Regions from separate parts of the Cernens ardua genome, predicted to be linked through region 1. Evidence: predicted binding sites of a transcription regulator. Region 1 holds the regulator's gene; the other holds the start of a gene.
What was found. The regulator PhoB, encoded in region 1, activates phosphate uptake and scavenging genes when phosphate is short. The targets are predictions, from matches to a motif close to TGTCATANNNNTGTCANA.

Region 1 (16,715 bases):
TCAACCTGTATCACCGCACTATCTACCCTCAACTTATGTCATACTAGCAGACTGATATTTCACGGATCTGCAGTTATGGCACATGCACCTTCATACAAGGCGTCCGAACGTGGCACGCTTTTCATCGTTTCAGCCCCTTCAGGGGCGGGAAAAACCAGTCTCGTCACCGCGCTACTCAAGAAGATGTCAGGTATCGCTGTTTCAATTTCCCACACTACGCGCGATCAACGCCCGGGGGAAGTGAACGGTGTGAATTATCATTTCGTGAGTATGGAGAAATTCCAGCAGATGGTGGCAGATGAGGCTTTCTTCGAATATGCCCATGTGTTTGACCGGATGTATGGTTCGTCAAAACAGGAAGTCGAATCCCGTTTGACCAGCGGTGAAGACGTCATACTGGAAATTGACTGGCAAGGTGCCCGGCAAGTCCGTGAGAAAATGGCTGAAGCGCGCAGTATCTTTATTCTGCCGCCCAGTCAGGAAGCTCTTTATTCTCGCTTAAGCCAGCGTGGTCAGGATTCCGAAGAAACCATTGCACGCAGAATGCAGGAAGCCGTGAGTGAAAGCTCACACTATGACGAATATGATTACGTGGTCTTCAACGATGATTTCGAGCAAGCGCTCAAGGAACTTGAGGCCATCGTCCTCTCGGAGCGGGCAGCCATGCCACGAGCAGGTATCAGTCACCAAAAACTGTTGGATGCCCTCTTGTCACGGGTTACGTCCTGAGAGTAGACTCACCCTCCTTTTGATTTATGGCGAACTTCCGCCTAAAGTAGGGTGTTATGCAACCCTGGATCATGCTTTCCAGCCCTGTAATAGCGCTCAAGGAAAGCCCTTATTCATTTATTCAGCTCATAGCAGGTGATATCCATGGCACGAGTAACAGTTGAAGACTGTCTTGAAAATGTAGATAACCGCTTTCAGCTCGTACTGATTGCCAGCCGCCGTGCGCGCCAGCTTGCCCGCGGTTCCCGTACTTCCGACCTTCCCTGGGAAAACGACAAGGCGACCGTACTGGCGCTGCGTGAAGTCGCTGCAGGTATGGTAACCTCCAGTGTACTGGACGAGCCCGTTGAAGCACCGGCACCGCGTGTTCGCCCTGAACCGCAACCCGAATACGATATTTGATAATATCGATGGGCTCGGAGCCATCCGGGCTCAGACTTTGCTTGCTTCATGTTTGCAATAGATGATTTGGCCGACCGCTTAGAGGGATATCTTCAGGAAGAGGAAATCCGTCAGGTCAAACGTGCCTATTACTATGCTGAACAGGCCCATGATGGTCAGCGTCGCCGCTCGGGCGAACCATACGTCTCCCACCCCCTGGCTGTCGCCAATATCCTCGCCAACCTTCACATGGATCCTCAAAGTCTGATGGCAGCCATGCTGCATGATGTCATCGAGGATACCGCTGTTACCCGTGAGGCATTGGAAGAGCAGTTCGGGCGGGAAGTGGCCAATTTGGTCGATGGCGTCTCCAAGCTCGCCAAGATAGCCTTTGAAGACAAGGCCGTAGCACAAGCAGACAACCTGCAAAAGATGGTGCTGGCCATGTCACGGGATATCCGTGTCATTATCGTCAAGCTGGCCGACCGTCTGCACAACATGCGTACCCTGGGCTCGCTTCGACCTGACAAGAAGCGGCGAATTGCGCGTGAAACGCTCGATATTTACGCCCGAATTGCGAATCGGCTGGGTATTAATACGATCCATGTAGAGTTGGAAGACCTTGCGTTTCAGGCCATCCATCCCATGCGTTCGGAACGTATTCGAAGTGCAGTCGCCAGTGCGCGAGGTAACCGCCGCTCTTTGATACGGCAAATCCAGAATACGCTGCAGGAAACTCTGGATAATGCCGGGTTACCCGGTACCGTCGTTGGACGCCAAAAACACCTGCTTTCCATCTACCGGAAAATGCGCGACAAACACAAGTCCTTCAATGATTTGATGGATGTCTTCGGTTTCCGGATTATCACTGACCATGTGGATGACTGTTATCGCATCCTTGGCGCGGTACATGGCCTTTACAAGCCAGTCCCCGGGCGCTTCAAGGATTACATCGCCATCCCCAAGTCAAACGGTTACCAAAGTTTGCATACCACCCTCTTTGGTGTTGATGGTTATCCTATAGAGGTACAAATACGCACGCGTGCAATGGAAGCCACAGCCAACAATGGCATTGCGGCACATTGGCTGTACAAGGCAGAGTCCGACGAGGTAGCAGAAGGTGGCGCGAGTCACGAACGCGCCCATGAGTGGGTGCAGGGCCTCTTGGAAATACAACGTCAGGCGGGTAGCTCGCTTGAGTTTTTCGAGCATGTCAAAAATGATCTTTTCCCTGATGATACCTACGTATTCACCCCAAAAGGGGAAATCATGGAACTGCCGCGCGATGCTACCGCGGTCGATTTTGCTTACGCAGTTCATACGGATATAGGGAACAGCTGTATTGCCTGTCGAATCAATCGACATCTAGCGTCATTGTCCATGCCCCTGAGCAGCGGTCAGACCGTCGAAATCATTACCGCACCCGGCGCCACACCAAACCAGAACTGGCTGAATTTTGTTGTCACCGCCAAAGCGCGCTCTGCCATTCGTCACTTTCTCAAGCATCAGCAACTCAGTCACTCCATCCTTCTTGGCCGAAAGCTACTGAACAAGGCATTGGCGGATTTCAATACTCATCTGGACGACCTGCCCCCGGGGATCATGGAGGCTGTGTTACATGATGCCAATCTGGAAACCGTCGATGATCTTTTTCATGCCATCGGTTCCGGCAGTAATATTACTTATAGTATTGCGCGTAAATTGGCACAACCTGAATCCGGTGGCGATTTGGCTCTGCTTCCGAAGCCGAATCTTCTCTCCATCGAATTCGGACCAAAAACAGAAGGGATCCGTGCAGCACGTTGCTGCTATCCGCTTCCCGGTGATCATGTTATTGGTCACCTGACCTCGAATGAAGGTATTTGGGTACATCGAAGAGTTTGTCCCAATGCCATCCAATTGCTCACTTCACCGAATCAATGTGTGGAAATAGAGTGGGCCGATATGCCTGGGCACGTATTATTCCCCTCAGAGCTGGAAATTACCATCGGCCGACACCCTCATCTGATCGCCAACATCAGTGAGCTCGCCGATGATGCCGGCGCCGATATCGAGAGTATACGCCGCTGTGAACACGATGAGCGGCTGGTTGTCATCCGCCTGATCCTGTTGGTACAGGACCGTATTCACCTGGCCCGTATTATCAAGCGCTTGCGTAATTTACAATCGTTGGAGCATGTCACTCGCGTTATTCAGCAATAATGACATTTACCCATGCGTATAAAATCTCTTTCATAAAAAAGATAATGGATTCCTTCACGTTTCGTGAAAACCATCGAATTTTGTACGCATTGACACATGTTCCATTACATAGCGTCATACAATGACAGTCACATGGTGACAAATAGTAGAGGTGTTTCATGAGCAATCGTTCTGTTATTCACACGGAAAAGGCGCCTGCAGCCATTGGGCCCTACTCTCAGGCAGTAAAAGCAGGTAATACTGTTTATCTTTCAGGCCAGATTCCGCTTGATCCCGCTACAATGGAATTGGTGGAAGGTGACGTAGAAGCACAAGCGCGTCAGGTATTCACGAATCTGGAACAGGTATGTAAAGCGGCGGGCGGCTCATTGAGCGAGATCGTCAAATTGAATATCTACATGACGGACCTGAGCAACTTCGGCAAGGTCAACACGGTCATGCAGGAATTCTTTTCCGAACCCTTCCCTGCACGCGCTGCTGTGGGTATCTCAGAGCTTCCCAAGGGAAGTCTGGTAGAAGCAGAAGGCGTGATGGTCATTGGTGACTAAGTACTGCTTTCAAAGTCAGTCTGAAAAGCGCTGCCGAGCCCCTTTGGCAGCGCTTTTATATTCATATCCAATCCTTCAGCTCACCGTGTTGAAGATGCCCTTTCCTCCAACACCTGCTCATAGCCTGCTTTGAAATCGGGAAACTGAAACCTATATCCTTCCGATAACAAACGTGCGTTGGAACACCGCTTGTTGGAACGACGGCGGGCTGATCTTTCCATCGTTGCCTGCGGTGTTACCCCCAAACGATCCGCCAACCATTGGGTCACCTCATGCAAGGAGGCCGGATCACAATCCGTACCCAAATAAACGGGCGCCAATGATGCGCCGGAAAGGACTCGCTGAATCAGAAAGGCCAGTGTGCCCGCTGCATCATTCCGGTGAATACGGTTAGTCAGCACTTCAGGGTCGGGTGGTGCAACATGCCCCTCTTCTACCTGATTGATCAATCGCTCTCGGCCAGGGCCATAAATACCCGATAATCGAAGGACACTGCCCTGCAAGGAGCTATTCAGCAAGCGCTGTTCCGCCTGCAGCATCAATGCGCCTGAAAACGAGGTCGGCTCTGTCGGGCTGTCTTCATCCACAATCTCTCCCTCGGATTGGTTATATACCGCCGTTGATGAGACAAAAAAGACATGACGTGGTGAATGAGCACGTTGTTCATAATGGGACAGAACTGTATTCAGACCATCGACGTAGGCAGTTTGATAGGCAGATTCGTCGAATTTATCTGCACTGATAGCGTATACTAGGACATCGACATCCGGTAGGGATAAGAGCGATACTGGGTCTGTGATATCAAGCGCTACAGGCTCTATACTATCGGGCAATCCCTGGGGGGAACGACGAGCTCCCCATACACGATGCCCCTGGTTCACCAGACGGATGCCCAGCTCAGTACCTACATATCCACAGCCTACGATCAGGATCGAGCTATTCATCTGTGCAACTCCCGGGTAATAAATTATCGTCGATTTGGCTCTAACCAATGGCTAGCAATACACTCATAAGTGGCCGGTTTCAAAAAGACTGTCGTTAAAGAACTGTCGCTGAACCTGCCGCGGCACCCTGCGTGGTGCATGATGGAAGGGATCCATGACTTTAACAGAACTTCGCTACATCGTGACGCTTTCGCAAGAACGTCATTTCGGACGTGCCGCAGAACGTTGCTTCGTTTCGCAGCCAACACTCTCTGTCGCCGTAAAAAAACTCGAGGAAGAGTTGGGTATTGCGCTCTTCGAGCGTAGCAAATCGACAGTCCAGGTCACCCCGATGGGGGAGCGTATCATTGGTCAGGCTACGCGAGTACTCGAACAGGCCAATGTTATCAAGGAATTGGCCAGTGAAGGAAAAGACCAGCTTTCAAGCCCTCTGCGCATTGGCGCTATCTATACCATTGGGCCTTATCTATTCCCTCACTTGGTGCCTGAGCTCGCCAAAACCGCACCCCAAATGCCTTTGTATATCGAGGAAGGGCTGACAGGTGATCTACGACGCAAGCTTCGTTCAGGTGAACTCGATGTCATTATCGTGGCGCTACCCTTCACCGAACCGGATGTTTTGACTAAGGTCATTTACGAAGAACCCTTCGAGGTCATTCTGCCGAAAGGCCACCCCTGGCTTGCTGAAAAAGAGATTAGCAAGGAGTGGCTGGCAGATGAGCGTCTGCTACTGCTGGGTGAAGGTCATTGCTTCCGTGATCAGATACTTGAAGCCTGCCCGGCATTGGATGCGCGTGTCAACAATCCGAATAATGGATTAATGGCTGAAGGCGGTTCACTGGAGACCATTCGCCATATGGTGGCCTCCGGGTTGGGTATCACGGTTCTCCCTCGTTCTGCGACGGGCCTGAATTACTATGAGGAAGGGATGATCGACTCTCGCCCCTTCACATCGCCGCAGCCTTCACGCTCAGTCGCCATCGCCTGGCGGGCCAGTTTCCCTCGCCCCAAAGCCATAGATGCACTGACCAGCGCGATTAATCCAGCCAGTATGCATTTGGATAAATCGGGCACCGAAGCACAGCAAACACCTGAACATACGACGTCGTCTTCAACCGTTTGAGGACACTGATTGGACAAGAGTGAGAGATAACGCCTATATGAGCCCGCTGGATCACTCCGTTACCGAGTTGGCAGGTGTAGGAGATGCCATGGCAGTGAAGCTGGCTCGACTGGGTATTCACTCTATTGCTGATCTGTTGTTCCATCTGCCATTACGCTATCAGGACAGAACACGTATTACGCCGATAGGTGAATTGCGAGCAGGGCAGGAAGCGGTAGTGGAAGGTGTGGTGACAGCCTCGAATGTTATCCAGGGGCGTCGGCGCAGCCTGCTGGTTCGCCTGAAAGACACAACAGGTATTTTATCGCTTCGCTTTTACCACTTTGCACCTGCGCAAGCACGGCAATTCACACCGGGTGTTCAGGTACGCCTTTTTGGTGAAGCACGGGCAGGGAGTACTGGGTTAGAGGTCTATCATCCCGAGTATCAGCTTCTCAAGGGCGGTCATGATGATGATTCCAGCAATGAGGCACATTTAACGCCCATTTATCCCACTACTGAAGGGCTCACACAGCAACGTTTACGTGGACTGGTAGAACAGGCCTACCAGCGTTTTCAGCAACATCCGGATGCATTACCGGAATGGTTGCCTGAAACACTTCGCTCCCGCTTTCATTTGATTCATCTGCACGATGCCATCCGTGAACTTCACCACCCTGCACCCGAAGCCTCTTTGGAATCATTGGCTGGTGGCACACACCCTGCGCAACAACGGTTGGCATTCGAGGAGCTGCTCGCTCACCAGCTGAGCCTTCGCCAAATTCGTGTTCAGATTCAGAGCGATGATGCACCCGCCCTGACAGGAGGAGAATCCCTGCGAACACGATTCCTGACGTTATTACCGTTCGCGCTGACAGGTGCACAACGCCGCGTATTGAACGAAATTGATCGGGATATCGAATGCCAGTCACCCATGCTTCGGCTGGTTCAGGGCGATGTCGGCTCGGGTAAGACGGTAGTGGCGGCCGCCGCTGCCCTCAGAGCCGTAGGCAGTGGTTATCAGGCCGCCATCATGGCACCTACAGAGCTATTGGCTGAACAACATTACAATAGTTTCAAGAGCTGGTTCACCCCCTTGGGAATCGAAGTCGCATGGCTGGCTGGCAAATTAAAGGGCAAGGCTCGGTTGGATGCCAAAGCCAACATTGCCGATGGCACAGCAAATGTCATTGTGGGAACGCATGCACTGTTTCAACCGGATGTTCAGTTTCATCGCTTGGGACTCGCCATTATTGATGAGCAGCACCGCTTTGGTGTTCATCAGCGGCTTGCTCTTCGGGAAAAAGGGGAAGCAAGCGGTATTACACCGCACCAGTTGGTCATGACAGCAACCCCCATTCCCCGTACGTTGGCCATGAGCGCCTACGCGGATCTGGATCTTTCCGTGATTGATGAATTACCCCCCGGGCGTACGCCAATCAAAACCGTGGCAGTCGCCAACAATCGGCGGCAAGAGGTTATTGAGCGGATTCGTAATGCTTGTGAAGAGGGGCGTCAGGCCTATTGGGTTTGTACATTGATTGAAGAGTCGGAGGTTCTCGAAAGCCAGGCCGCAGAAGATACTTACGCTCTGCTATCGGAAGCGTTACCTGAATTCACCATTGGATTGGTCCATGGGCGGATGAAAGCACAGGAAAAAAGCACGGTAATGCAGGCCTTCAAGGAAGGTGATATCGATCTTCTTGTCGCCACTACTGTGATAGAGGTGGGCGTGGATGTTCCCAATGCCAGCCTGATGGTGATCGAGAATCCGGAGCGCCTTGGCTTGGCCCAACTACATCAGCTGCGAGGGCGTGTAGGCCGAGGAAGTACAGACAGCTATTGTGTACTGCTCTATGCCGCACCATTATCGGATCATTCACGCGAACGGCTCGCTGTAATGCGAGAAACCAATGATGGTTTCAGGATTGCAGAACGTGACCTTGAGCTGCGGGGCCCCGGTGAAGTGCTGGGAACACGCCAAACAGGGCTGCTGGGCATGAAGATTGCCGATATGGTGAGGGATCGCCCGTTACTTGAGCCCGTCCATCGATTGGGGGGAGAGTTAATGGAGACTCATCCAGAGGTCGCTGTCCCATTGATACGCCGGTGGTTAGGCGAAGAAACCGGACGTTATGCCACTGTGTAACCAATAAAAAAAAGCCCTATTCTCTATAAAGCCCCGCCATTTCATGGCCGCTTTGGATATTTCCGTAAGGCGTATATTTGATATTTTATGTTTTTTCGTCTCCAAGCCTTTAAAAAGCCAAACGTCACGTTATAAGTCACAAGTACTGAAAGTTACATTACAGGGGGCCATGGCTGATCGGCTGAGTTCCCGACGGCTCTTAAAAAGTCTCAACTATTCTTTTCATTTCTCAAAGAAGACAGTCTTCGCACTGCTCAAAGCGTAAAACGGTGCCTCCCAAAACGCTGGCAGGGATATCTGCTATATGCTCATTGATCCTCATGTAGGGTACATTGTTCCTTTCCCAGTGGGCGATAGCGGCGTTCAGGTCCATGGTTTCCAAACTGATGGCCACCGCACGGGAAGGCGCTTCAGCGACATTTTCCAAATCAGGGATGTGTTCTTTCAGGGAGGACGGGGAAAGCAGCCAGATATCGCCTTTGGGAGTTGCCACACGGTATCCGCCATTTACAGAAAAGATATTGGCCGCCCCATGGATAAGCCGATAATATTCGAAATCACGCTGGATATTATCACTGATATACCACATGGCCTTGAGGCGTGAGACCTGATTGGGATGGTATTCATCAGAAGGATCACGACGAAGCAATTCAGGGTGCGGATAATGACAAAGAAATTGGGTAAGAAATGGCTGTGAAGGGTCATGTAGAATATCAAGAACAACGCTCATTTCAACGGAGCCTTGCCGGCTGTGCGACATTCGCTTGAACTCGATAGGCTCCCAGGGGGCGAAACCTCTGGCTTCAACCAGCGCATGATCATGTGCCATGCACTGTGAATCAAGTGCCAACATGGCAACACCATCACCATATCTCAAGCGAGCTTCTATAGCGCGAGCAAATCGAAAACCATTGGCATCCGAATAGCTGGTTTGTTCCGGGCGGGCAATCGTAATGATTTCAATAAAAGTATCGGGAAAAAGCAGCAGATAGTTATCCGTTCCCCAAGGGTGACTTTGTCGCTGATTATGTACAAACCCCAACGCCAACACTTGCTTTAATGCAGAGTCGAGATCCTTCACCGCTATCATGGGGTGATCAATGCCAAAACCCATCCACGAATCCTTATCGTATCGCTTTCCACTAAAAATATAGGGTTTTTGACGCTATCACCCCCCTACTTTATGACCTGCCACGCAGCAATTCACTCATTTACATATCACTTTCTGTTCATCAAAAACAACGCTTACCAACCAGTTGGATCTTAATGAACGGTGAGGAAGCACATCGGTATTCATCTGTAAAAGACTGATACATCGACATAACCCGAAAACAGGCAGTGATACTCACCTTCAGCATAAAGCGCTGATAGAGGGCCGTCCAGCCATTCCATTCTGTTTGGCTTGTACCGCAAAGTGATATGGCTTCTTGACTATTTATCTTCCAGCCATTTTGCAGGAAGAATCAATCACTTTTCTTGTCTGCAACCACCGCTTGAAGAGACTCAAACCCTTCGAATACGGGAGGGCCAAGATAGATCTCTTCACGTTTTGCCTGCCCTGCGTTGGCATGCGCTGCACGGAATGCCTCTGATTTTGTCCATTGCACAAAATCTTCTTTACTGCGCCAAATGGTATGTGAGGCATAGAGAACGTGATCTTCTTGCTCTGGCCCACGCAGTAAATTGAATTCAACGAATCCCGGCAGGGTTTCCAGGTGGGTTTCACGATCCAGCCAACGTTTCTCGAACGCATCGGTTGCATCAGGACGTACCTTGAAACGATTCATTGCGATATACATGTGGATCTTTCTCCGGTCTGGGGCTTCAAGTGAGTAGCCATGAATTGAATCACATCCTCATTCTACCCTGCTTGATACCAATACATCAGAGGAAAACTTGAAATTGACACTATCGAATAGATAGAAAAAGCCCAATATTAAGGATGAGTAAAGTCGTAGACAGTAAGAGGAGGCAAATTACAACGAAAGGGGGGAGAAAACAGCGGGGCAAATGATCAGCGCAGCAGAAAACCGAACGATACCGGCCAAACCGAATAGCCGGTATCGAGATAGTGTGCCGAAAGGGCTTTATTTACCGGAAACGGCGTCTTTCAGGCCTTTACCTGCCTTGAAGGCAACATTTTTGCTGGCAGGAATCTTGAGCTCTGCGCCAGTTTGCGGGTTTTTACCCGTACGAGCAGCACGCTCACGAACGGTGAAGGAACCAAATCCGACAAGGCTAACGTCTTGCCCTTTGGCAACACTGGCAGTGATTTCATCAAGAATCACATTCAGAACCTGACCGGCCTTTTCCTTGGACAGATCAGACTTTTCAGCGATGGCAGCTGCGAGTTCGGGTTTACGCATAAATATAATCTCCTGAATTTGCCATTATCTGGCAGATCACCGGTTTACCGGTGTTTATATGGGAACTCACGCAACAGACCCTGGGCGGCTTTTACAAGAAACACACAGGCAGCTACGAGGTTCACTTGACTGTTATTACAGGAAGCCATTTGGCCCTTGTAACATACCCTTTCGATCATCATGAACGATGTCATGCCGATAGGGAAATCAAGCATTCACTTGAACACCTTTTGTGTACGTTGGAATGAAAACGCACACGCTATATGGAATCAGACTTTCACTCTTTATAGGGGAAATGTCTATCCTTGTACAAGCATGGTTTACGTAAGAAAAATGATCCAATAAATTCATGAAAATGGGCCACTATCTGACATAAAACAAGCGTATAAGCCGCAACCATAGCGGACATGTCCTTACATTGCCAGAAAATGCTACAATTTTCCCATCTACATTAATGCCAGCATTCGTATATTGGCGATATGATTTCACCGCTAATCCAGCTTTTTACAACCTTCTTCTGAGAACATCGGCAATTTCATGACACACCCGAATGTATCGCTCCGCCATAGATTGACGCGACTGCCCGACTTTCTTCAACTCATGCGCCTTGACCGCCCCATAGGCACATGGCTACTGATGTGGCCCACGCTGGCCGCCCTCTGGTTGGCAGCGGATGGCTTACCTTCGCGCAAGCTTCTCATCATTTTTGTTGTTGGAGTGTATTGCATGCGAGCTGCAGGCTGTGTAATTAATGATTACGCGGACAGGCACTTCGATGGCAAGGTAAAGCGAACAAAAAACCGTCCGCTGGCTACTGGCAGGATTTCTGCCAGGGAAGCGCTCATCCTGTTTTTCTCACTCATGGTGATCTCATTCATCTTGGTCTGCTTCACCGGCGGAAAAACGGTTCTTGTTTCCCTTGGGGGCGCTGTTCTGGCTGCCTGCTACCCTTTTGCGAAGCGCTACACCCAACTTCCTCAAGTCGTATTGGGAGCTGCCTTCAGCTGGGGTATTCCTACAGCCTTCATGGCAGTCAAAGGGAATGTACCTGCGATCGCCTGGTGGCTTTTCCTGGCCAATGTGGTTTGGACGCTCATGTACGACACAGCCTATGCCATGGTGGATCGTGATGACGACCTCAAGATTGGCGTAAAATCAACAGCCATTCTCTTCGGTGAATATGACCTCACTATTTTGACCTTATTAAAGGTCATCACTTTATTATTGCTGGCAGGCCTCGGTGTGGAGGCAGGTCTGGACGGTTTCTACTGGTTGGGACTCGTGGGTGTGATTTGCCTATTCGTCTACCAGGGGTATTTGACACGGCACAGAAGCAGGGAAGGCTGCTTTCAGGCATTCCTGAATAATAACTGGGTCGGCATTTCCCTCTTCGCCGGCATTGTTTTGGCACTTTGGCCTACGGCAGGATAATCAAGAAAGCATCCTAAACAGCAAAAACAGGTTGGATTCAGCAGTGTCATAAGACTGTCACCACATTGCGCTTAAATTGTCATGCAACCGCCATAAACGCCCCTCAAGGGCACAGAGGCATTTTTGTTCGGCAAGTATTAAATGCGGTTTTGCCTGTTCTTCGACCACAACGAGAAGAGATGCAATGAAACAGACAGTGTTGATTGTAGATGACGAAGCTTCTATCCGGGACATGATCGCCATTGCGCTGGAAATGGCCGATTTCAATGTGCTCGAAGCGGAAAATGCTCAACAGGCGCTGCCCTTGGCTGTCGATGAGCGTCCTGATCTTATTTTGCTCGATTGGATGATGCCGGGGGTCAGTGGTGTTGAACTGGCGCGCCGCCTGAAACGGGAAGAAACCACTAAAGAGACACCGATCATCCTGCTGACAGCCAAGGGTGAAGAAGATAACAAGGTGCAGGGGCTGGAAGCGGGTGCCGATGACTACATTACCAAACCGTTTTCCCCCCGCGAGCTGGTTGCCCGCCTCCGCGCTGTTTTAAGGCGTTCTTCCCCTTCCAGCCAGAATATTGTCGAAATCGATGGGTTGGCACTTAACCTTGATAGCAAGCGTGTCAGTATCAATGGTGAATCTATCGATATGGGCCCGACAGAATACCGCTTGCTGGCCTTCTTCATGTCGCATCAGGAACGTGCTTATTCCCGCGCACAACTGCTGGATCAGGTCTGGGGAGCCAGTGTGTATGTCGAGGAACGTACCGTCGATGTGCATATCCGCCGCCTGCGAAAAGCGCTGGGCAAGCAACATGACTATTTGGTACAAACAGTGAGAGGCACCGGGTATCGTTTCTCAAACCAGCGTTCCCGTGCCATTTGAGAACTGTTCAACTACCCGCATTGTTCAACTATCCGAGGCTATTGTTGATACCTCATGCGTTATTGGACTCAAGAGATAGCACTGCTCGTCGCCCTTTTCCTCATAGGCTGTGTTATTGGCTTATTAGCGGATCATCCTGTCACAGGAATGGTGCTCGGGTTGGCGCTCTATATCACTTATAGCTTTTGGCAGGTGTGGCGGATTCTGCGCTGGTCTCACAAAGCCTACGACACATTGCCGCCCTCGGCCCCCGGAGTCTGGGGCAATATTTTCGACCATCTATATCGCTATCAACGCCGTGAGCGCCGTCGACAAACCCAATTACGCCAGGTGATTGGACGTTTCGACCGCCTCTCCGAGGCCATGAAAGATGGCATGATCGTCCTTGATAATAAAGGGGCACTGGACACCTGGAATGCAGCCGCCAGCACGATGTTGGGCCTGGAGTATCCGGCAGACCGCGGGCAATATGTAACGAATCTCCTTCGCCATCCGCAGTTCGTTCGCTATTTCGAGTCCGGAAAATATGAAGAGGGGTTGACTACCCGCTCGCCGCTCGATGAATCCCGTTGGTTACATTTCCAGATTGTCAGTGATAGCCGTAATGAACGACTGATGGTGGTTCGCGACATCACCCGCCTGCAACGCCTCCAGGAAATGCGCCGCGATTTTGTCGCCAATGTTTCTCATGAGCTACGTACGCCTCTTACCGTTTTTACCGGTTATCTGGAGCCTCTGGCGGATTACGCTGGCGAACTGCTGCCGCCGCGAATGCAACGCGGACTTGAACAGATGCAGCAGCAAAGTGACCGCATGCGACATTTGATAGACGATCTACTCATGCTGTCGCGGCTTGAAAATGGCGTACCTATCAGCCCTTACAATCCCGTCAATATCGCCATGCTCGTTCAACAGGCGGAACAGGACGGCAATGCATTATCGCAAGGCCAACATTCCATCAGCGTGGATATAACACCGGGTTACCATTTGCTGGGGGCAGAAGAAGAACTGCGTAGCGCCGTCACCAATCTGGTCTCGAATGCGGTCAGATATTCAGGTGAAAAGGCGCATATTCATATTACATGGCGAGTTGAGGAAGACGGCTCCGGTCAACTCTGTGTCAGTGATGACGGAGAAGGTATCGAAAAACATCACCTTGACCGCCTGACCGAACGGTTTTATCGCGTAGACAAAGGTCGTTCCAGTTCAACAGGTGGCACTGGCCTTGGGCTTGCCATCGTCAAGCACGTGATGATTCACCATGAAGGCCAGATTCAGGTCGAATCACAGCCAGGAGACGGCGCACATTTCACGCTTGCCTTTCCTGCCAACCGCGTCATTCAGGAGTGAAGGCTACCACGCCTCATCCAGCAACGATTGAGCCTTTTGTTCCCCATCATACTTGTTCAACAACGCGAAAAGAATTGCGGCAGTTTCAAGATCATAGTGACCCGAATAATTGGTGGGGCGAAAATGCATTTGGAAGCTGGTCAATACCTGCTTCGTTTGCTTGTCCATCCTACCTGTCGGCTCAATGGCATAACCATAAGCCGCCAGCCCACGCTGTAACACACGTATACTTGGCATATGACCACCAGCAAAACGGTTCTTATACATCAAAACCGTCTGATGATCAGGCCATGCACCGATACCAGCACGATATAACTGCTCCCATGGGAAGAACGGGCCCGGGTCTGTCTTGCGACCGGGAGCAATATCGGCATGCCCCACCACATGAGTAGGCGGAATGTCATAGCGTTTGACGATATCTCGTGCCAACGCGATGATCAAACGAATCTGAGACTCTGAATAAGGCGCATATACCCGGCCACTTAAAGAGCGTGTATAACCCGGATTCACGATTTCAATCCCAATGGATGTGTCATTCAGATTATGTCTATTCCCCCAGGCACTTACCCCCGCGTGCCAGGTTCTCATCTGCTCATCCGCCAATTGATACACCACGGGCCGTTGGCGATAACTGGCCGGCTGATTGGTCACAAGGTAGTGCACACCTACAGCGCCTTCTGTCAACGCATCTATTGATTGTTGATCATTGCCTGCGGTGTAATGCAGTACCAAAAAGTGGATACGCTGGTTCTCCCCACGGGTATGAAGAGAGCGATCTACCCAATAGCCTTGCCTGGGCTTTAATCGAGCCCCTTCACGTTTTGTCAGTATCTTTCCCGGAGACCTGTCCTGAATGACCGGCACACTAAAATCATCAGAACGTGCCTTTTTGTATGAGGGAGGCTTGTTGTACAAGGAAGATGTACCGGGACCTATTGGTTGGCCACTACTACAGGCTGTTAATATCAACAGACACAACAACCCGCTTATCCATTTAATCATTACACTGAAATTCCAGAAATATTTATCTCTCAATACGCCAAGCGAGTTGAAATACGGCTTTTTCCCCGCGGGGTGTTTCTCCACTATTGTGTTTTGCCCTTTTATTCGCCTGATGATTTATGATCCGATGATGCCGAGGCCCGTGCGCCAGACTGATACTCAAGCTGCCGGCTTACCTTGCCATAACTATCGCGCCACATGATTACCCCCGCTGCGACGGCGGCAGGCATCACAATCAGGTTCACAATGGGAATCCATAGCAAAACACTCACCGCAAATCCGAATCCCAATGTTTTTATCGGCAGCTTGCCCAATAATTTGAGCATTTTTTTGAAAGAAACTTCGTGGACATCCATCGTGTAATCAAGATATTCCAGCGCAACGCTCCAAAAGGAGAACACCAGCCATAGAAATGGCGTGATCAAATGAACAACAGGTACCCACCCCAGCAAGAATAGAATCAGCATTCGGGGCAGGATATAGCTGAGCTTGTGCAGTTCACGAATAAATCCATCCCATGCCTGCCGTCCAAGGCTACGCTGGTCATTGGCGCCCTCCATGCCCAACTCATTTTCAACGCGTTCAACCAGAAAACCATAAAACGGCGAAGCCAAAAGGTTAACCATCAATGTAAACGTGAAGAACGCAATGACGATCAATGTCAGCGTAATCAGGGGAATGAGGATCCAGCCCAGCCAGTCCAGCCAGTGGGGAATCAAGGCAATCCACTCATCCAGCCAATGGGTAAATACCTTTACAAGGCCATAAAGCGTAAGTGAATACACTACAAGAATAATAATGACCGGGATGATGACATAACGCCTTAGGCCGGGGCGCATCACCAGTCTTATTCCCTCACCCAACGCTTCGAATCCTTCCAACATCTATTTCTTCCAACCTCCAATGCTACAAATTCTGGTAAGCGGGCTCACTCGCCCTGATTATACTCGGCAGAGTCAATCGACCCACGAAGTACGACGATTCAGCCGTCCCCACGGTTCGATCACGCTAGTATGAACCGCATTCCAAAGGAACACTAACCTATAACTCGTTTGAACAATACAACGTCACAACACGGATTTACGCAGGTGTTTCCAATGAAAAACCCCGATGCTGGCATTTGAGTCCAGCAATCGGGGCCTAGTTCCTGCAAAACCAACTATTTCAGCTTCAACAAAGCAAAAGAACTCTTTATTCAGTCAAAATATAGGTGACTGAGAACCGAATGACATCCTGCTACCATGAGCCACCCAGATAAGAGCTACTAAAAACATATTCGCTATTCATAACTACTTGTAACTACCTAAAGAGCCATCGTCCAGATCCTTTTCATCAAGATCGCGACGATTGGAGTGGCGCAGATCCAACCCTTTGACCAGATATACCACAGATTCTGCGAGGTTATCGGCATGGTCACCTATTCGTTCCAGCGCACGCAGTACCCACATGACATCGATGACGCTGGTGATAGAGGAAGAATCTTCCATCATGAAGGTAGCCAATGAGCGCAAGGCACTTTTGTACTCTTGGTCCACGTCGGTGTCTGCACGGCGTACATCAAGCGCCAGTTGCGTATCAAAACGCGCGAATGCAGTAAGCGCATTACGCACCATGGTTTTAACCTGCGTGCC
Region 2 (16,715 bases), on a different contig from region 1:
GAGCTATTATGTCACACGTGGCGATGGCGCCTTGATTGCTTTCCGCCTGCCGATGAAGGATCTGACGGATTTCCGCATGATGGGTGCCCATACGGACTCCCCACAGTTGCGCCTGAAGCCCAATGCATTGATCAATTCGCGTGATTGGTGGCAATTGGGTATCCAGGTATATGGTGGCGCGCTGTTAAACCCCTGGTTTGATCGTGATCTCGGGTTGGCTGGCCGTGTGCATTTGCGCCGAAACGGGCGTATCGAATCTCTGTTGATCGATACCAAACGTCCCATAGCGGTGATTCCCAACCTGGCCATTCACATGGACAGGGAAGCGAATAGTGGGCGCAAGATCAACCCTCAGACCCAAATGGCGCCTATTCTGGCCTCTATTGAAGAAGAGGTGGGGGAGGATGTCCATACCTTCATCAAAACCTTGATTGAACAACAGTATGGTGCAACGGAAGGGGATGTACTGGATTTCGAGTTGGGCTTTTATGATACCCAGCAAGCAGCATTGATCGGTTTCAGGGAAGAACTCTACAGCAGCGCGCGTCTGGATAACCTGTTGTCCTGCTTTTGTGCGCTTGAAGCGCTCCTGGAGGCTGATGGCACGCAGGGAACCATGCTTGTAGCCAATGACCATGAGGAAGTCGGTAGCGCGAGTGTCAGTGGTGCACAGGGTACTTTCCTTGCGGACGTGCTTGCCCGTTTGAGTGAACAGAAAGGCGTGGGCGCACAGCGAGCTGCTCAGGCCAATGGTGCTGAAGAGACGCGAGTACGCCTGATACAACATTCGCGCCTCATTTCTTGTGACAATGCGCATGCGTTACATCCCAATTTTGCCGACAAGCATGATGCGTCCCACGGGCCTCGCTTGAATGGTGGGCCGGTTATCAAGACCAATGCTAACCAACGTTATGCCACCAGCAGCCAAACCGCCGCACTATTCCGTGATATCTGTCAGCAGAATGATGTCCCCGTACAGGACTTCGTCACGCGTTCGGATATGGGTTGTGGCAGTACCATTGGGCCTATTACGGCAACACAGTTGGGTATTCCCACACTGGATATCGGTTTGGCTCAGTGGGCCATGCACTCTATTCGTGAAACAGCGGGGAGCAAGGACCCTGAGTTCATGATCAAGGCCTTGGTAGGCTTCTGTAATCGTGAGGATATTCAGTAGGTAACGTATAAGGGAAGTCTGATGATACGGCTACTAAAATGTCAGTTTCCAACCCGGTATTGTGAAAGATATCGACTGGCAGAAAGAGAGCGGTTGAGCAATATCTCATGAAAGATAACGGCTGAAAGGCATTGGGCGTATCGGTCAAGGTTCTGGTACGCCTTCTGTTCGTGGATTATTCAAAAATCATCAGACGGTCGAAGGCAAAATATCGGCGGCCTCACCGGTAGTTCGTATTCAATCTGGACATCCACGTAAAGGTATACTGTATCCAGGGTATGGATATCGATAAGTAGAATAAGAGTAGTTGAAAACAGAGGAATAGGAATAGGAATAGTTGCAGAGAGGCATTGTAGAACAACAGGTGGGATCGAAGTGGTGGCTACGCCCTGATTTGAACAGGGGACCCCATCATTATGAGTGATGTGCTCTAACCAGCTGAGCTACGTAGCCCTTCGATGGGTGCGTATCTTACTGATCATGCTGAAAATGTCAACCATAAAAATATAAAAGACGAAAAATCATCGAGTTGCTGCTATTTCTACGCGCCCGCTATATAGGGTTGCTTGCGAAAGGAAGCTGGCAAAATTGATCGATAAGAAGAATGATGTTTCTTTCCGGTCGATAAAATACTCTCATTGATCGTTAAAAAGCTCGGCAAATATACCGAGCTTTTTCTCTGATCGGATAGGATCAAACAGGATAGTTAGATGCTGTAGGCCTGCAAAGATATCTAGAACACCATACGCAAAATAATAAAGAGGATAAAGGAGAGGAGTATTGTAGCGGGTAGCGTCATGATCCATGCCAGTATCATATTGCGAATGGTTGCCCATTGCAGGCCGGAACCATTGGCGGACATGGACCCCGCAATAGCGGATGAAAGTACATGGGTCGTAGAGGCAGGGAGCCCAAGGTGATCAGCCGCTCCGATGGTGGCCATGGTCACCGTTTGCGCAGCGACCCCTTGTCCATAATTCAGATTGTCTTTGCCGATTTTCTCACCAATGGTTGTCACGACCCGTTTCCAGCCAACCATGGTACCGAGCCCCAGAGCCAGTGCAACCGCCACTTTTACCCATGAAGGAATGTATTGGGTGCTCCGATTGACGGCTGCCTGGTAGGCATCCACGGCTTGCCGGTCCTGTGGCGAAATGGCAAGCACACGGCCTTCTTCGATCAGATGAAGGGCCTCTCCCGTAAGATACAAGCGTGTACGGATCTGAGCGACTTCCTCGTGGGGAATTTCACTAAAGCTATGATAACGGGCCAGCTCATCACTTGTACTACGCAGGTACTCGGCCAGTGCAGGTGTGGCCTGTATATCCCAGCTATGGTTTTTAATCGTCTCTGTAACCACTTTCTGAGGTGAATCGATAGTGGTGGGTGGGTATGGATACTGTTCCAGCATCTGTGCAACGTGGTTGGATGCCTGTTGGAGTTCGACAAGATCCTGAGTGTGGGAATCCGGGTTCAGGGAAAAGGCAGCCGGTACCAGTCCAATTAGAATCAACATGATGAGCCCCATCCCTTTTTGCCCGTCATTCGACCCGTGGGCAAAACTGACCCCTGTACATGTCAGTATCAGGAGACCCCGAATATAGCCGGGTGGTTTCTCATCAGGCTGCGCCACCTTGTTCAGTGAAGGCGCCCGGATGAAGACTTTCATGACAATCAACAACAGGGCAGCGGCAATAAATCCGATGATAGGGGAGAAGAGCAGCGACAAACCGATCTTTTCAGCCTGGCCCCAATCGATACCATGGATGGAAGCACGCCCGGTTTCCAGAAAATTATTGGCAAGTCCCACTCCGAGTATGGAGCCAACCAGGGTGTGAGAACTGGAATTGGGCAAGCCAAAATACCAGGTACCGATATTCCAACTGATGGCAGCCAGTAATAGCGCAAAAACCATGGCAAGGCCGGCACCGGTACCGACCTGGGTAATCAGTTCGACAGGCAATAGCGCAATAATACCGTAGGCGACAGTTCCAGTTGCCACCAGAGCACCGAAAAAGTTAAAGAGTCCAGACCAGAGCACTGCTGCCTGCGGTGGCATGGAACGGGTGTAAATGACGGTGGCGACTGCATTGGCAGTATCATGAAATCCGTTGGCAAATTCGAAGCCAAAGGCGATCAGAAGTGCAGCGCACAGGGTGATCCAGGGAATGGCAGGAATACCATCGAGATCAATACCCAGGCAATAAAATATATAACAAAGGCCTGCCAGTATCATGCCCCCCATAAGCAGGGCCGTGGGCAGTTTCGAGAAGCCTCTCTTGGAACGCTGTGCTACTTCTGTGACGTTGACAGAGGGTTCCGGAGGGGGAGGCATGGACATAAGCAAGGATTCCGAGCGGACAACATGTGATTCAAGGTGCGCGGCAAGCGTATTACTTCAAGATGACAGTAATGTGACAATTTGTGTCATATTGCCATAAATCTGCTCTTCCTGAAACGGCTATCAATCAGCGAAGAATAGGTACATCAATTTCAAGAGCACTTTATAACTGGAAAAACCACGTGAGAAAAGCCCCGGAATACAGAGGCCAGCCGTCTTTTTGAAGGGAGGTATGTGAAATCGGATAGCACGAAAAATGTACAAAGGATCGCAAAAAGAAATGCCTACTTTATGGCGTATAGCTGACACATATACCGTTGACCTGCCTTTTTGGCCTGGAAAATTGCCTCGTCTCTTTCTTTGCGTGGTTTGGACACAATTATTATACATAAGGCTATAGATGAAAACGCAACTTGGTGTAATAATCCGCCGCGGCGTTTCATGGGCAATATGCCTTGTGGTTACGCCCATACTCGTTCGGTCATATATCGATGCAAAGGCTTGTGTCGGTATGGCCGTTCCTTCTTCATAATGTGGATAACTGTTCGGTCAGCAATATTACTGGCTGAAGCCTTGTACGTCTGGAACCTGGAACAATGTACTGTTTGAACATCGTACTGTTTGAGTAGTGTAATGGTTAAAGTAGTGTATCGGTTAAAATAGTGTATTGGCCAAAACAGTGCATTGATTAACACAGTGCCTTGGTTAAAACAGTATATCGCCTGTTATCCCGCCTGATTGGGCATGGTTTCCAATCTCACCATAACGATAGTGGAATATGGAATGACCTCATCGACCTCCTATTCGAATCGGCAGGCCTGGCTGCGTGTTGGTTTGTTGGCGCTGGCTGCCTTTATTTTCAATACTACCGAATTCATGCCGGTAGGATTGCTGAATGACATCAGTATCAGCTTTAATCTTCCTGTGCATGAAATCGGGTTGATGCTGACTATATATGCCTGGGTAGTCGCGGTGTTTTCTCTACCTGCCATGTTGCTTACTCGCAAGATGGAGCGTCGACGCCTGCTCAGTGTGGTATTTGTCATCTTTATTATCAGCCATATTCTCTCTTCAGTGAGCTGGAGTTACCCCGTACTGGTCGTCAGTCGTATCGGTATTGCATTGGCGCACTCGATTTTCTGGTCCATCACGGCATCGTTAGCGGTGCGTATTGGCCCGCCGGGGAAAGAGCACAAATCGCTTGCGCTTCTGGCGACAGGAACGGTGCTGGCAATGGTACTGGGTGTCCCACTGGGTCGCATTATCGGTAACGCGTTTGGGTGGCGGCTTACTTTCTCATTGGTCGCCATGGCGGCTACCATGATACTGCTGGTGCTTGGGCGTTCACTGCCCTTGTTGCCCAGCGAGAACGCAGGGTCATTTTCCAGCCTTCCCACGTTGTTGAAGCGACCTTTGCTGCTCACTTTCTATGCCCTGACGCTACTGATGGTCACCGGTCATTTCATGGCGTATAGCTATATTGATCCATTCTCTATAGAAGTGGCGCACCTTTCCAGCATGATGGTCACAGGACTATTGTTGGCATTTGGTATTACTGGAATCGTGGGCTCGTTGCTGTTCAGTCGCTTGGGGGGGAAATTCCCCAGGACCTTTATGTTCGCGACTGTAGCTGTCATGACCCTTTGTCTTTTTCTGCTACTGCCAGTTGCACACAGTCATGAAATGCTCATGGTATTGGTGGCGATCTGGGGGGCTTCCATCATGTGCCTTGGGTTAAGTCTGCAGGCACGTATCCTGGAACAGGCAAGCGATGCAACGGATGTGGGGATGGCCGTTTATTCCAGCCTTTACAACGTGGGTATTGGAGGAGGGGCCCTGTTGGGCAGTATCGTCATCAGCCATCAACAGTTGAGCCTTGTGGGTATTTACGGCGGTGGTTTGGCTCTGGTCGGTACTTTGCTTTATGGCGCCGTTGCAGGGCGTTCCTTGATGAGTAAGCGAATCCGGCATAATGGGGCCTGATGGCACGGCTCTTGATCATTCTGGGAAGCCGAAGCATGTGGGGCGGCTGGATGCCGGATTGTTCTTGTGACTTCAATGTGATGAAGCCCGCCTGGTGCCCATGTCATGGCCATGGAAGGGTCTGAATGATACATGATAAAGAGAGGGGCTGATGGTGTCATGACCGTCAGCCCCTCTCTTTATGGTTTGCTCGTGCTTTGCGAAGCTAACCAGCGCTTGTTTCTACCCAAGCGCTGAGTCATTACTCAAGAAGCAGTCTCACAGGCGCCTTTTGAAAGGGCGCTATACATTGAAGCGGAAGTGAACAACATCACCATCCTGAACAATGTAGCTCTTGCCTTCGAGTCTCCATTTGCCTGCGTCCTTGGCACCTGCTTCGCCCTTGTAGGTGATAAAGTCTTCGTAGCTGATCACCTCGGCACGAATAAAGCCCTTTTCGAAATCGGTATGAATAACGCCTGCTGCCTGCGGTGCCGTGGCCCCGACAGGGGTTGTCCAGGCTCTGACTTCCTGTACACCGGCTGTAAAATAGGTTTGCAGGCCAAGCAGTGAATAACCGGCGCGGATGACACGATCAAGCCCCGGTTCTTTCATCCCCAGCTCTTCCAGAAACATGGCTTTTTCTTCGCCATCATCCAGTTCGGCAATTTCAGCTTCCAGTTTGTTGCAGACAACGACGACAACGGCGTTTTCCTGTTCGGCAATCTTGCGAACGATATCCAGATAAGGATTGTTTTCGAAGCCATCTTCATCGACATTGGCAATATACATGGTGGGTTTCAGCGTTAGGAAACCATAGCCACGCAACAATACTTTTTCATCATCATCCAGCCCGAAGGAACGAAGTGGATTCCCTTCTGCCAAGTGAGGCTGAATTTTTTCCAATACCGCTTTGGTTGCGATAGCTTCTTTATCGCCGCCCTTGGCAACGCGCGTCAAACGTTGGATGCCACGATCAACACTGTCCAGATCAGCAAGCGCCAATTCGATATTGATGGTTTCGATATCGGCCTGAGGGTCAACCTGATTGGCGACATGGATCACATTCTCATCATCGAAACAACGTACCACATGGGCGATTGCGTCTGTCTCACGGATATTCGCGAGAAACTGGTTACCCAACCCTTCCCCCTTGGAGGCACCCGCCACAAGGCCTGCAATATCCACGAACTCCATCGTGGTGGGGACGACTCTTTGCGGTTTGACAATCTCGGACAACGCATCCAGACGGGGATCAGGCATTGGTACAATACCTGTATTGGGTTCGATGGTGCAGAAGGGAAAGTTTTCTGCATCGATGCCTGATTTTGTCAGTGCATTGAATAGCGTTGATTTACCCACGTTCGGCAAACCGACAATGCCGCAATTAAAGCCCATAGTGTTGTCCTGAAACCTTAAGGATGAGGGAGGAGGCTCCTGTAAGAGTGTGTTTGAGCAAGCACTGGCATTGTAAGGGCCCGCATACTGAAAAACACCCCAAGTGGAGACTCATCTTGTCATGAATGATTGCCATGTAGACTGAGCGTGGCTCTTGGCGGTAAGCACATGGAGTGTGCTGCTTGGTTTATACCTCATCGCCTTGGCGAGAACTGTTGCCATAACGATAGCCACTGAGTATCGCCAGCTTTTGTACACATGACTCTGATTCGGCATAGTCTAACCGATCATGAGGGCGCTGTGCAGATTGCGGACGTTTATATATCAGAAATGGAGGCTATGTAGATGGCTCATTGCCTTGTTCCATTCTCCATCAAGAGCCAGGGGTAGGTCATCTAGAGCGGCAGCTATCGCGTTATCAATTGCAATTCGATCTGACTTGCCGGGAGTCCCCAGCACATAGTTGACAACCTTGGCAGCGTCACCCGGGTGCCCAATGCCTACCCGCAAACGATAAAAATCACGGTTATTACCCAGTGCACTGATGATGTCACGTAATCCATTATGTCCACCGTGACCGCCGCTCTTTTTGAAGCGAATTTCCCCGGGTGCGATATCCAGTTCATCATGCGCAACCAGAATTTCTTCTGGGGCCAGTTTATAAAAACGTGCCAGCGCAGCAACGGCCTGACCACTTCTATTCATGAACGTAGTGGGTATCAGTAGATGAATGTCCCGGCCGCCGAGATGTACTTTGGCGTATTCACCGAGGAATTTTTTCTCTGCACGCAAGGGCTGATTATTGCGCCGAGAGAGTTCTTCTACGAACCATGCGCCCGCATTGTGTCGAGTCTCTGCGTACTCGCTACCGGGGTTGGCCAGTCCAACAATGGCTTTAATGGAAGAGGACATGGGTTAACACCATAATGAAAATTCGGAAGGATGGGGCTGAAAAGGGGAGCAAGTGTGACAAAGCATGAATACACGAGATTTTGTTTCAGGCGATGCCAAGTCCCATGTTATCGGATGATTTCGGGGACACCTAATCAAAAGGATATCCGTTTGGTTGCATACACTTGGATGGAATGACGCACCCGCCTGAAGACCTGTCTTGAAATACCCGGTCTCCGCTTGTGTTTCTACCATAAAATAACCCCCCGAGCATCCTGGACGCTCGGGGGGCCATAAAGACGAATTACTCTTCTTCGTCTTTGCTTTCGCCTTCGTCAGAGGCCGCTTCATCGTCCGCTGCTTCTTCGTCTTCGTCAGACTCGGATTCAACTGTCGGATGAGAAACGGTGACAACCGCTGCGTCAGCATCTTCGTCATCTTCGACGTGTGCCAGAGCAGTCAGTGTAACGCCAGCGGGTACTTTGATGTCAGACAAGTGCAGAGACTCACCCAGACCCAGCTCAGCAACGTCGAGCTCGAGGTATTCAGGCAGATCTTTCGGCAGCGCGCTGATTTCCACTTCGTTCAACAGAACGTTGAGGATACCGCCTTCGTCTTTAACACCTTTGGCTTCTTCTGCATTGTTGAAGTGCAGCTGAATGTTCAGGGTGATTTCTTCGTTCGCATTGATGCGTTGGAAGTCAGCGTGAGTGATCAGCTCCTTGAAAGGATGGCGCTGAAGATCACGGATGATAACCTGCTCAACCTTTCCACCTTCGATGTCGAGTTTCACGACGGAAGAGAAGAAAGCATCATCGCTGATCGCCTTGTAGAATGCAGGCTTGTCGATAGCGATGGGGAGAGGCTCGGCATCACCACCATAAATGATACCAGCAACACGTTCGTTCGCACGGCGCAGGCGGCGGCTCGCACCTTTCCCCAGCTCCGTACGCACAATTGCAGAAAGAGTATAATCGTGCTTCATGTTAATTCCTTTATGTGCACTTTAGCGTGCATTCGTTAAGTAAAGCGGAGTACTTCAGGATACAAACCGCGACCAGATCGTATCCTTTCCGCCAGAAAACGAAGTTCGTGAACTTCGTATGACTGTCGCAGGATGCGCCACTGGGAAACCTCAGTGGAACATCGCGCTAACAGATTCTTCATTGCTGACGCGGCGAATTGCTTCAGCAATCAGGCCAGCGACTGTCAACTGGCGAATCTTGCCAGATTGGCTGGCTGCTTCCGACAGGGGAATGGTATCTGTAATGACCAGTTCATCCAGTACGGAATCATTGATATTGTCGACCGCAGGGCCTGACAGAATGGGGTGTGTGGCGTAGGCAACTACCCGTGCCGCCCCATGTTTTTTCAGTGCTTCAGCGGCCTTGCACAAGGTACCCGCCGTATCCACCATGTCATCGACCAGAATACAGGTGCGATCCTTCACCTCACCGATGATGTGCATTACCTGTGCGGTATTGGCGCGCGGGCGACGCTTGTCGATGATCGCCAGTTCGACATCCAGCTGCTTGGCGACTGCACGGGCACGAACCACACCGCCGATGTCAGGGGAGACAACAATAACATCGTCGTAATTCTGACGCTCAATATCATCCAACAGAATGGGGGAGCCGTAAACGTTGTCCACCGGGACATCAAAGAAGCCCTGAATCTGGTCGGCATGAAGGTCCATTGTCATTACACGGTCCACACCGGCTTTTACCATCATGTCCGAGACAACCCTCGCTGAAATCGGTACACGAGCGGAACGGATACGGCGATCCTGACGTGCATAGCCGAAATAGGGTACTACGGCAGTAATACGCGTGGCAGACGCACGACGCAGTGCATCTACCATCAGGATGAGCTCCATCAGATTGTCATTGGTGGGTTCGCAGGTGGACTGGAGAATGAAGACATCCTTGCCGCGGACGTTTTCATTGATCTCTACAGTGATCTCACCATCGCTGAATTGACCTACAGTGGCATGGCCAAGGCGATTATCCAGGGCCTCTGCGACCTTGCGAGCCAATTCGGGGTGAGCATTACCAGCGAAAACCATTAATTTGGACACGACACAGCTACCTTTTAATGCTGGAAAGAGTCTTGTTGCATGCTGAAACGATCAGGCATCGTGCTTTGGGGTTTGCTTCTATCAGGGGCCTTGCCTGCAAGGAACATACCCGTTGGATTTCCCGGGGCGCCACTATGACAGTGCGTTACCACTTTTGGAAAAGACCAATGATCACGATGCCAAAAATTATATCAACATCGATGGCAATATGGATGAGTAAATCGCCGTTCGATGGGAGTAAAGCAACGGTTTTGCTTCTGCCGGCATGTTTGTATTGGCTGTTCAGCAATCGATGTTTCAGAAGAACGGAACGAAGGGTAGGGAAGAAGAGTGGATATGTATACTGTTGAGGCCAGTGGATAGATACATTATTCGGCGATGATCTTGATTAAATGGCTGGGGTACCAGGATTCGAACCTGGGAATGCCGGTACCAGAAACCGGTGCCTTACCACTTGGCGATACCCCAACATGATCATCGATATAAAAACAATAATATCGACTTGGCTACAACAACCGACCCACCTGCCTAACCTTTGCCATGTTCAGGCTCTGTCAGTAGGAGATATACCTGTTAACAGGATATACCGGAATGACCGAGCATGTACAAAAGCCCAACTCCTGCGGTAGTCAGCAAAAGGTGGAAGCGCCGGAGAGCAAGGTTGGTTGCCCTTGACTCGGCGCGTACTATACGGAGTATTGGAAAGCGGGTCAAGTCCTCGTGTTGAGTGGTCAGCTACTCGTGTGATTGGGCTGCCATTGGGTGATGACAAAAATGACGGTGATATCACCATATGTCAGCTTCAAGCGTCCGGGTAACCAATAGGTGCCGGCGTAGCTCCATTGCTCATAATGGATGGTCCAGCCATTCTGTTGCAACGTTTGGGGGAAACCGAGCCGGTCATGGGTAAAGTGACTGGGGGAATCCGGGGTTGCTTCACCCTTGATCCAGCTATTCAACGCGGACACGGGAAGTGACCAACCCAATTGCTGTTCCATCAGGTCTTCAGCTGTCGGTGCATTGAATGTGCCGTTGCTATTCTGTAGAGAGACATTTCCCGGCTGGCCGACCAATGTATTACGGCCCACGCCAAAGGGGCCTGAAACCATGATCAGATAGTGTTGGCGATTTTGGGTCCAGTCAAGATTGGCGCTACGGCTTTGTTGGGGTGAACGAAAACCGATTTTGCCGTTGATTTCCCACTGCTGTAGGCGCTCAAGGCGAGCCTGTTGCTGTTTCCACATACCGTGCTGTCGTGCAATGGAAGGTGTAGGAGGGGAAACGGCGCATCCCGCCAACAGTGAAAACGTTACGATCGCGAGAAGTGTATAAATGCGCAGACTGTACCGGCGAAGCGGATGGCTGCAAGTTGTCATGGTGTGTGTCATCGCGTGACAGCTCCTTTTGCGAGCGATGAAGAGGATTGAGCGGAAACAAGCCACGGATTTTGCTGTATCAACTGGCTAAGTTCCGGATGGCTGGCGAGTTGCGTCATGCCCCTCGTGGCCACTTTCTGGGCTTCCTGTTTTTGCCCCAGCATCAGCAGGATCGAGATGAGATGCGAAGCAATTTCGTCTTCCTGATCCTGTTTATAGGCCAGCAATTCCCAATGCAAGGCCTGGTGAGGCTGGTTCATTTTGGCATAAGTCCAAGCCAGGCTATCCATAATGGCCGCATTGTTGGGTGCGACCTGATTGGCTTTGGTTAACATTGACAGCGCTTCGGGATAGCGGTGTGTAAAAAGAGTGAGTGTATAGCCATAGGTATTCAGTACCTCTGCACTATTGGGGTGGCGTGACAACAATATTTTTAAATCGCGTTCTACTGCCGCAGGGCGTTTCTGCTGAATGTTGCGTTGTGCGCGTAGCATGAGCAGATTGTCATTGTGGGGTGCCATGGCTTGAATTTGCTGGTCCAGCAACTGGGTAGCCTGTGCACTTTCCTGCAGGTCATCGAGAAGGCTAATGCTGAGTACGGTGAGCGGGCCACGTTGGTTTGGGTAGTGAGCTCGTTGGTCCGCCAGATAGCTAACGGCCGCTTGTTCGCTTTGATGCGCTACCAATAATTCCGTTGCTCGTATGCGCGAAGGCATGAAATCAGAGCTATTCTGAGGGATAGACGTATAGCTGGAAACAGCGGTCTTCCATTGTTGCCGCTGTTCGGCAGCAGCCCCCATCAACAGGTGTGTTCTGGCAATAACACCAGCGGGTACGTTGCTGGATTTCAGGTTGGGCGTCAATAACTGTTCAGCGAGAGCGGGCTGTTGCGCTTCCAGAAAGAGTTGCCCCAGTTGGATTCTGAGTGAGGGTGGATTATTCGTTGAAGCAAGCAGTTCCTGCGCACTTTTGAAAGCATTGTCATTCTGCTTCAAGTCAAGCTGAAGCTGGACGATGGCAAAGATATATCTGGGTTGGTCCGGTGCCAATTCGTGCGCGTGCTGGATGGCAATCAACGCCTTTTCGGGCTGTTGAAGAGCCAACTGTATTTGGCTCTCGACCAACCAGGTGGCGGCCTCTTTAGGCCATTTTTCTTCAATTTTGTGGATATTGGTCAAGGCTGTTTGGGGGTGATTTTCACCCATGGTCACAATGGCGCTTGCCAACGTGGGTTGGAAACGATTCGGATGCTGTTTTGTGTAGTGGCTTAGCTGTTGAGCCAGTGGCGTAAGATTGGCATTGGCATCCAGTGCCTGGCTTATCAGACGAGCCAATTCAGGTGTCTGGCCTTGTTCATCCAGCCATAAGCCAATATCGAGTGCCTGATTCCACTGCTGCTGATAGGCGAAATGGTTCATCAGGACCGTGGCCATTGCAGGAGAAGGAGGATGCTTTTCAAGATTAATCGCAGGATGACTTTTCAGCCATTCGAGGGCAATGGCCTGGCTAACCCGCGGCGCGTTGGCGGAGCCCAGTGCCTCGGCTGCCTGATTCAGTAATAGCAGACTACCAGACTGTTTTGCAGCGCTCAGGTAACGAATGGCGGCGGCGGCATTTTGGCCGGATGCCAGCAATGCCTGTGCTTGAAGCAGACTTGTGACAGTTTGTGGCCCAAGATTTTCAACACGGCTCAGGTCGTTGGAGTAAGGGCTGGTCGCTGTTTTGGCGTTGGTATCTGCATAAGCGAGTGACGTTATGCCGCTGGACAGCACCCCTGCTGAAAGGGGGAGAGCAACAAGTAATGAAGAGAGCCTGCGAAATTTCATGGACACGCCTTATAAAAACGGTTGTTCCTGAAAGAAATCAGCTCTGCCAGGCTGCTAGCTGGTCAGATAGATCACTGGATTGATTGTAGGGCTAGCCGCGGCGAGCCATTGATTGTTTATATCAGAGTCCAGAAACGCCCCAGAGTTCCCATTCTGGCGGGCTGGGTGTCTCTATAATGACTCCGATCTCACGACAGTCTGAGAGCAGTCGATGCTCTCATGTCACATACTGTTATGTGGTTTGGCAATGTGTAGACGTCTTAAGCATGCGTGCGAAATGTAAAAAACCGCGGTTTTTTCAACAGGTAAGTTGTTATGAAAGACACTCATTGGAAACAACTACTGCCCCCTGACGTAGAAAAACAGGCTTCAATAGCAGAATGTGGCGATTCCGCTTTTCTTGCTCAATATCAAATCCTGGCTTTTTTACCGTACGGTTGTGATAGCTTCCAATATACCTGATGTCTCTGGGTTGTGGGGTGCTATCGTTGAAATTGCGTATTTGTTATATCTTTTCAAAGTGATTGATAGTTTTTTTTTATCGACGATTAGCTGTTTGATTATCTTTGTATAATGAATGGCGTTCTGCAACTCGCTGAAAAGGCACTGAATTTATTCCTTTCCATGCTGTTTTTATTACTGGTTGAACGCTTGTAACGGCGTGGTCGATTGTCGCATGACGTGTCTTTTGGCCCGCCTTTGCGGGTTTTTGATTGGTCGGTCAGTCCTGAATTGTGCTACCATTGAGTTAATCCATAAGTGCAGGTGAGCTGCACGTTTCCATTAATATCACTACCTTTAATGACGTCGCCATTCGTGAATCCTCCTATCGTCATTTTTATGATGGGCATGCGCATCAAAGACAGGGTTGATGCAACGAGATTCGGGGGACGCTCATTCAGACCCGTTTAGATGCTGCTCTGTTCCGCGGCTTTGGCATGATACGTGGCTGTTGTTTTCGTCATCAGGGGTAGTGTGCAGATGCATGAAAAAGATGGCTTATGACGCTTCTTACCCTTGGCATCAATCACCGTAGTGCTTCGCTGGATATTCGCGAGGCCTTGGCATTTTCTCCTGAACAGCTGGAAAGCGCTTACGCTGAACTCATCACGCTGGATGAAGTGGATGAGGGCGTAATTGTGTCTACCTGCAATCGAACGGAATTTTATCTGGGTGTCGATCATCTTACCGACGCCTCTGTAGCGCATATCCTTGCGTGGTGGGCGGATTTCCATGGTTATCCGCTGACGTCTCTTGAATCCTGTGTTTATCAATTTCGTGGTGAAGAGGCGGCGCGCCATTTGATGCGTGTCGCCTGTGGCATAGATTCCATGGTATTGGGTGAGCCGCAGATTCTTGGTCAGGTTAAATCCGGTTATCAGTTTGCTCAGCGTTTCGCTGCATTGGGTAGCACGCTGGACAAGCTTTTCCAGTACGCTTTTGCGACGGCCAAGCAGGTTCGTTCGCAGACCGGCATTGGTGAAAATCCTGTCTCGGTTGCCTATGCTGCAGTGCACCTTGCCGGTCGCATATTCGATGATCTTTCCCGTTCGCGTGCGCTTCTGATTGGCGCAGGTGAAACGATCGACCTCGTGGCACGCCATTTGAAAGAGGCCGGTATTCAGGGGCTTATTATTGCCAACCGTACGGTTTCCCGTGCTGAGCGCCTGGCGGCTGAAGTGGGAGGCGTAGCTGTCGGTCTGGATGAAGTCCCTCAGGCATTGTCATGTGCCGATATCGTGATTAGTTCGACGGCCAGCCCGTTGCCCGTCATGGGAAAGGGGGCGGTAGAAAGCGCGCTTAAGGCACGCAAGCATCGCCCGGTCTTTATGGTGGATATTGCTGTTCCCCGTGACATTGAGCCTGAAGTCGGTGATTTGGAAGACGTCTTCCTCTATACCGTTGATGATTTGAACGAAATTATCGACGAAAACCTGCGAAGCCGTGAAACCGCGGCGGCCAAAGCTGAAACCATGATCAATGCCCGTGTGGCTGAATGGCAGCATGAACGTCGTGAGCGGAGCGCCGGGGAGCTGATCCGTCGTCATCGGCGTCAGGCAGAAGCGTTGCGTCAGGCAGCGGAAGCCCATGCCCTTGCACAGCTTGATCGCGGCGATGACCCACATGAAGTGATTAAACGTCTTTCCAACCAGCTTACCAATAAATTGTTGCATGGAACGACCGCGCGTTTACGTATCGCTTCTGGCGCAAATCGTCAGGACATTATGTCTGTCGCTGAAGCCTTGTTGATCGATGGTGGTATGGATCATATCGAGGAAGCTGCGCGTGAGGCGGAAGCCACGGCCCAAAATCAAAAAGCCCGGCAAAGTCAAACCTCCGGGGTAGCCAATAACGCGGAATGTCCTTTCTCTCCTGCGGCGGCGTCTTCTACGGTTAATTATCACTAGATAGGCTTCCCCATTACCGGCATTGGGGCGAGTGATCCTGCCCCCATGCCTCTGGTCAAAGAAGGTGTGGAGTCTTCTGGCGGCAGTCGCCAAAAATAACCTTAAGCAGTTTTTTCCAATTTTCCGCGCGCCACCTCTTTCTCTTCTGTATTATATCCCCTTTCCTTTTATTGCCTGCCGCCGTGTGTTGCCACGGGGCAAGTGCCGAGTCTTTGTCATTACAGGCCCTATTATGAAGTCATCCTTGCGAGAACGTCTTGATCATACGGCAGACCGCTTCGAAGAGCTTTCAGCGCTCCTTTCCGAACCTGATGTGATTAGTGATCAGACGCGTTTTCGAGACTACTCGCGTGAATACTCGGAACTGGAAGAACTGGTCTCTGCCTGGCACCGCTATCTTTCATTGGAAGAGGAACGTGATGCTGCTGAAGTCATGTCGAACGACGCTGATGTTGATATGCGGGAAATGGCGACAGAAGAGTTGGCAGCACTCAGGCCAAAAATTGATGCGCTCGAAGAAGAGATCAAGCGTTTATTGATACCCAGGAACCCGGATGACGAACGGAGTGTCTTTCTGGAAGTGCGTGCGGGCACAGGTGGGGACGAAGCGGCTCTTTTCGCCGGAGACCTCTTCCGTATGTATTCGCGCTATGCTGAAAACCGGGGATGGCGTGTGGAACTGTTGAGTGCCAGTCATGGTGAGCAGGGCGGTTTCAAGGAAGTGATCGCGCGGGTCGAGGGGAAGGGTGTGTATGGCAAGCTTAAATTCGAATCCGGTGCGCACCGTGTTCAGCGCGTACCGGCTACCGAGTCCCAAGGGCGTGTCCACACCTCCGCCTGTACGGTTGCGATCATGCCTGAAGCTGATGAAGTCTCTGACATCGAGATCAATACCAATGATCTGCGTATTGATACATTCCGTTCGAGTGGGGCCGGTGGTCAGCACGTTAACACGACGGATTCGGCTATTCGAATTACCCACTTGCCGAGTGGTATGGTCGTCGAGTGTCAGGATGAACGTTCGCAACACAAGAACAAGGCCAAGGCGATGTCGCTGTTGGCTGCACGCCTGAAACAGGCAGCGGAAGAAGCCCACCATCAACAACAATCGGAAACACGCCGCTCGCTGGTGGGGTCCGGGGATCGTTCAGAACGTATCCGTACCTATAACTTCCCACAAGGGCGTATGACAGATCACCGCATTAATCTGACCCTCTACAAATTGACCGATATTCTGGAAGGGGACCTGGATTCAGTGG

Region 2: LMG33818_RS03285 (inorganic phosphate transporter) is a predicted target of PhoB. The motif match lies at 3,580-3,597, and genes of this name have one in related genera.

The regions. Positions count from the first base shown of each region.
Region 1 covers NZ_JBPCZH010000004.1:188,762-205,476, reverse strand. The annotation lists gene gmk (guanylate kinase) at 76-729, shown strand; gene rpoZ (DNA-directed RNA polymerase subunit omega) at 874-1,131, shown strand; gene LMG33818_RS08915 (RelA/SpoT family protein) at 1,180-3,312, shown strand; gene ridA (deaminase RidA) at 3,471-3,860, shown strand; gene LMG33818_RS08905 (SDR family oxidoreductase) at 3,941-4,804, opposite strand; gene LMG33818_RS08900 (hydrogen peroxide-inducible genes activator) at 4,959-5,927, shown strand; gene recG (ATP-dependent DNA helicase RecG) at 5,947-8,055, shown strand; gene LMG33818_RS08890 (VOC family protein) at 8,285-9,169, opposite strand; gene hmuQ (heme-degrading protein HmuQ) at 9,519-9,854, opposite strand; gene LMG33818_RS08880 (HU family DNA-binding protein) at 10,143-10,421, opposite strand; gene ubiA (4-hydroxybenzoate octaprenyltransferase) at 10,959-11,852, shown strand; gene phoB (phosphate regulon transcriptional regulator PhoB) at 12,037-12,732, shown strand; gene phoR (phosphate regulon sensor histidine kinase PhoR) at 12,787-14,082, shown strand; gene LMG33818_RS08860 (N-acetylmuramoyl-L-alanine amidase) at 14,086-15,084, opposite strand; gene cysZ (sulfate transporter CysZ) at 15,186-15,968, opposite strand; gene phoU (phosphate signaling complex protein PhoU) at 16,374-16,715, opposite strand, start outside.
Region 2 covers NZ_JBPCZH010000001.1:730,132-746,846, reverse strand. The annotation lists gene LMG33818_RS03295 (M18 family aminopeptidase) at 1-1,177, shown strand, start outside; tRNA gene LMG33818_RS03290 (tRNA-Met) at 1,554-1,630, opposite strand; gene LMG33818_RS03285 (inorganic phosphate transporter) at 1,911-3,518, opposite strand; gene LMG33818_RS03280 (sugar transporter) at 4,302-5,501, shown strand; gene ychF (redox-regulated ATPase YchF) at 5,784-6,878, opposite strand; gene pth (aminoacyl-tRNA hydrolase) at 7,203-7,790, opposite strand; gene LMG33818_RS03265 (50S ribosomal protein L25/general stress protein Ctc) at 8,074-8,754, opposite strand; gene LMG33818_RS03260 (ribose-phosphate pyrophosphokinase) at 8,905-9,846, opposite strand; tRNA gene LMG33818_RS03255 (tRNA-Gln) at 10,240-10,314, opposite strand; gene lolB (lipoprotein insertase outer membrane protein LolB) at 10,578-11,222, opposite strand; gene LMG33818_RS03245 (tetratricopeptide repeat protein) at 11,231-13,048, opposite strand; gene hemA (glutamyl-tRNA reductase) at 14,050-15,456, shown strand; gene prfA (peptide chain release factor 1) at 15,689-16,715, shown strand, end outside.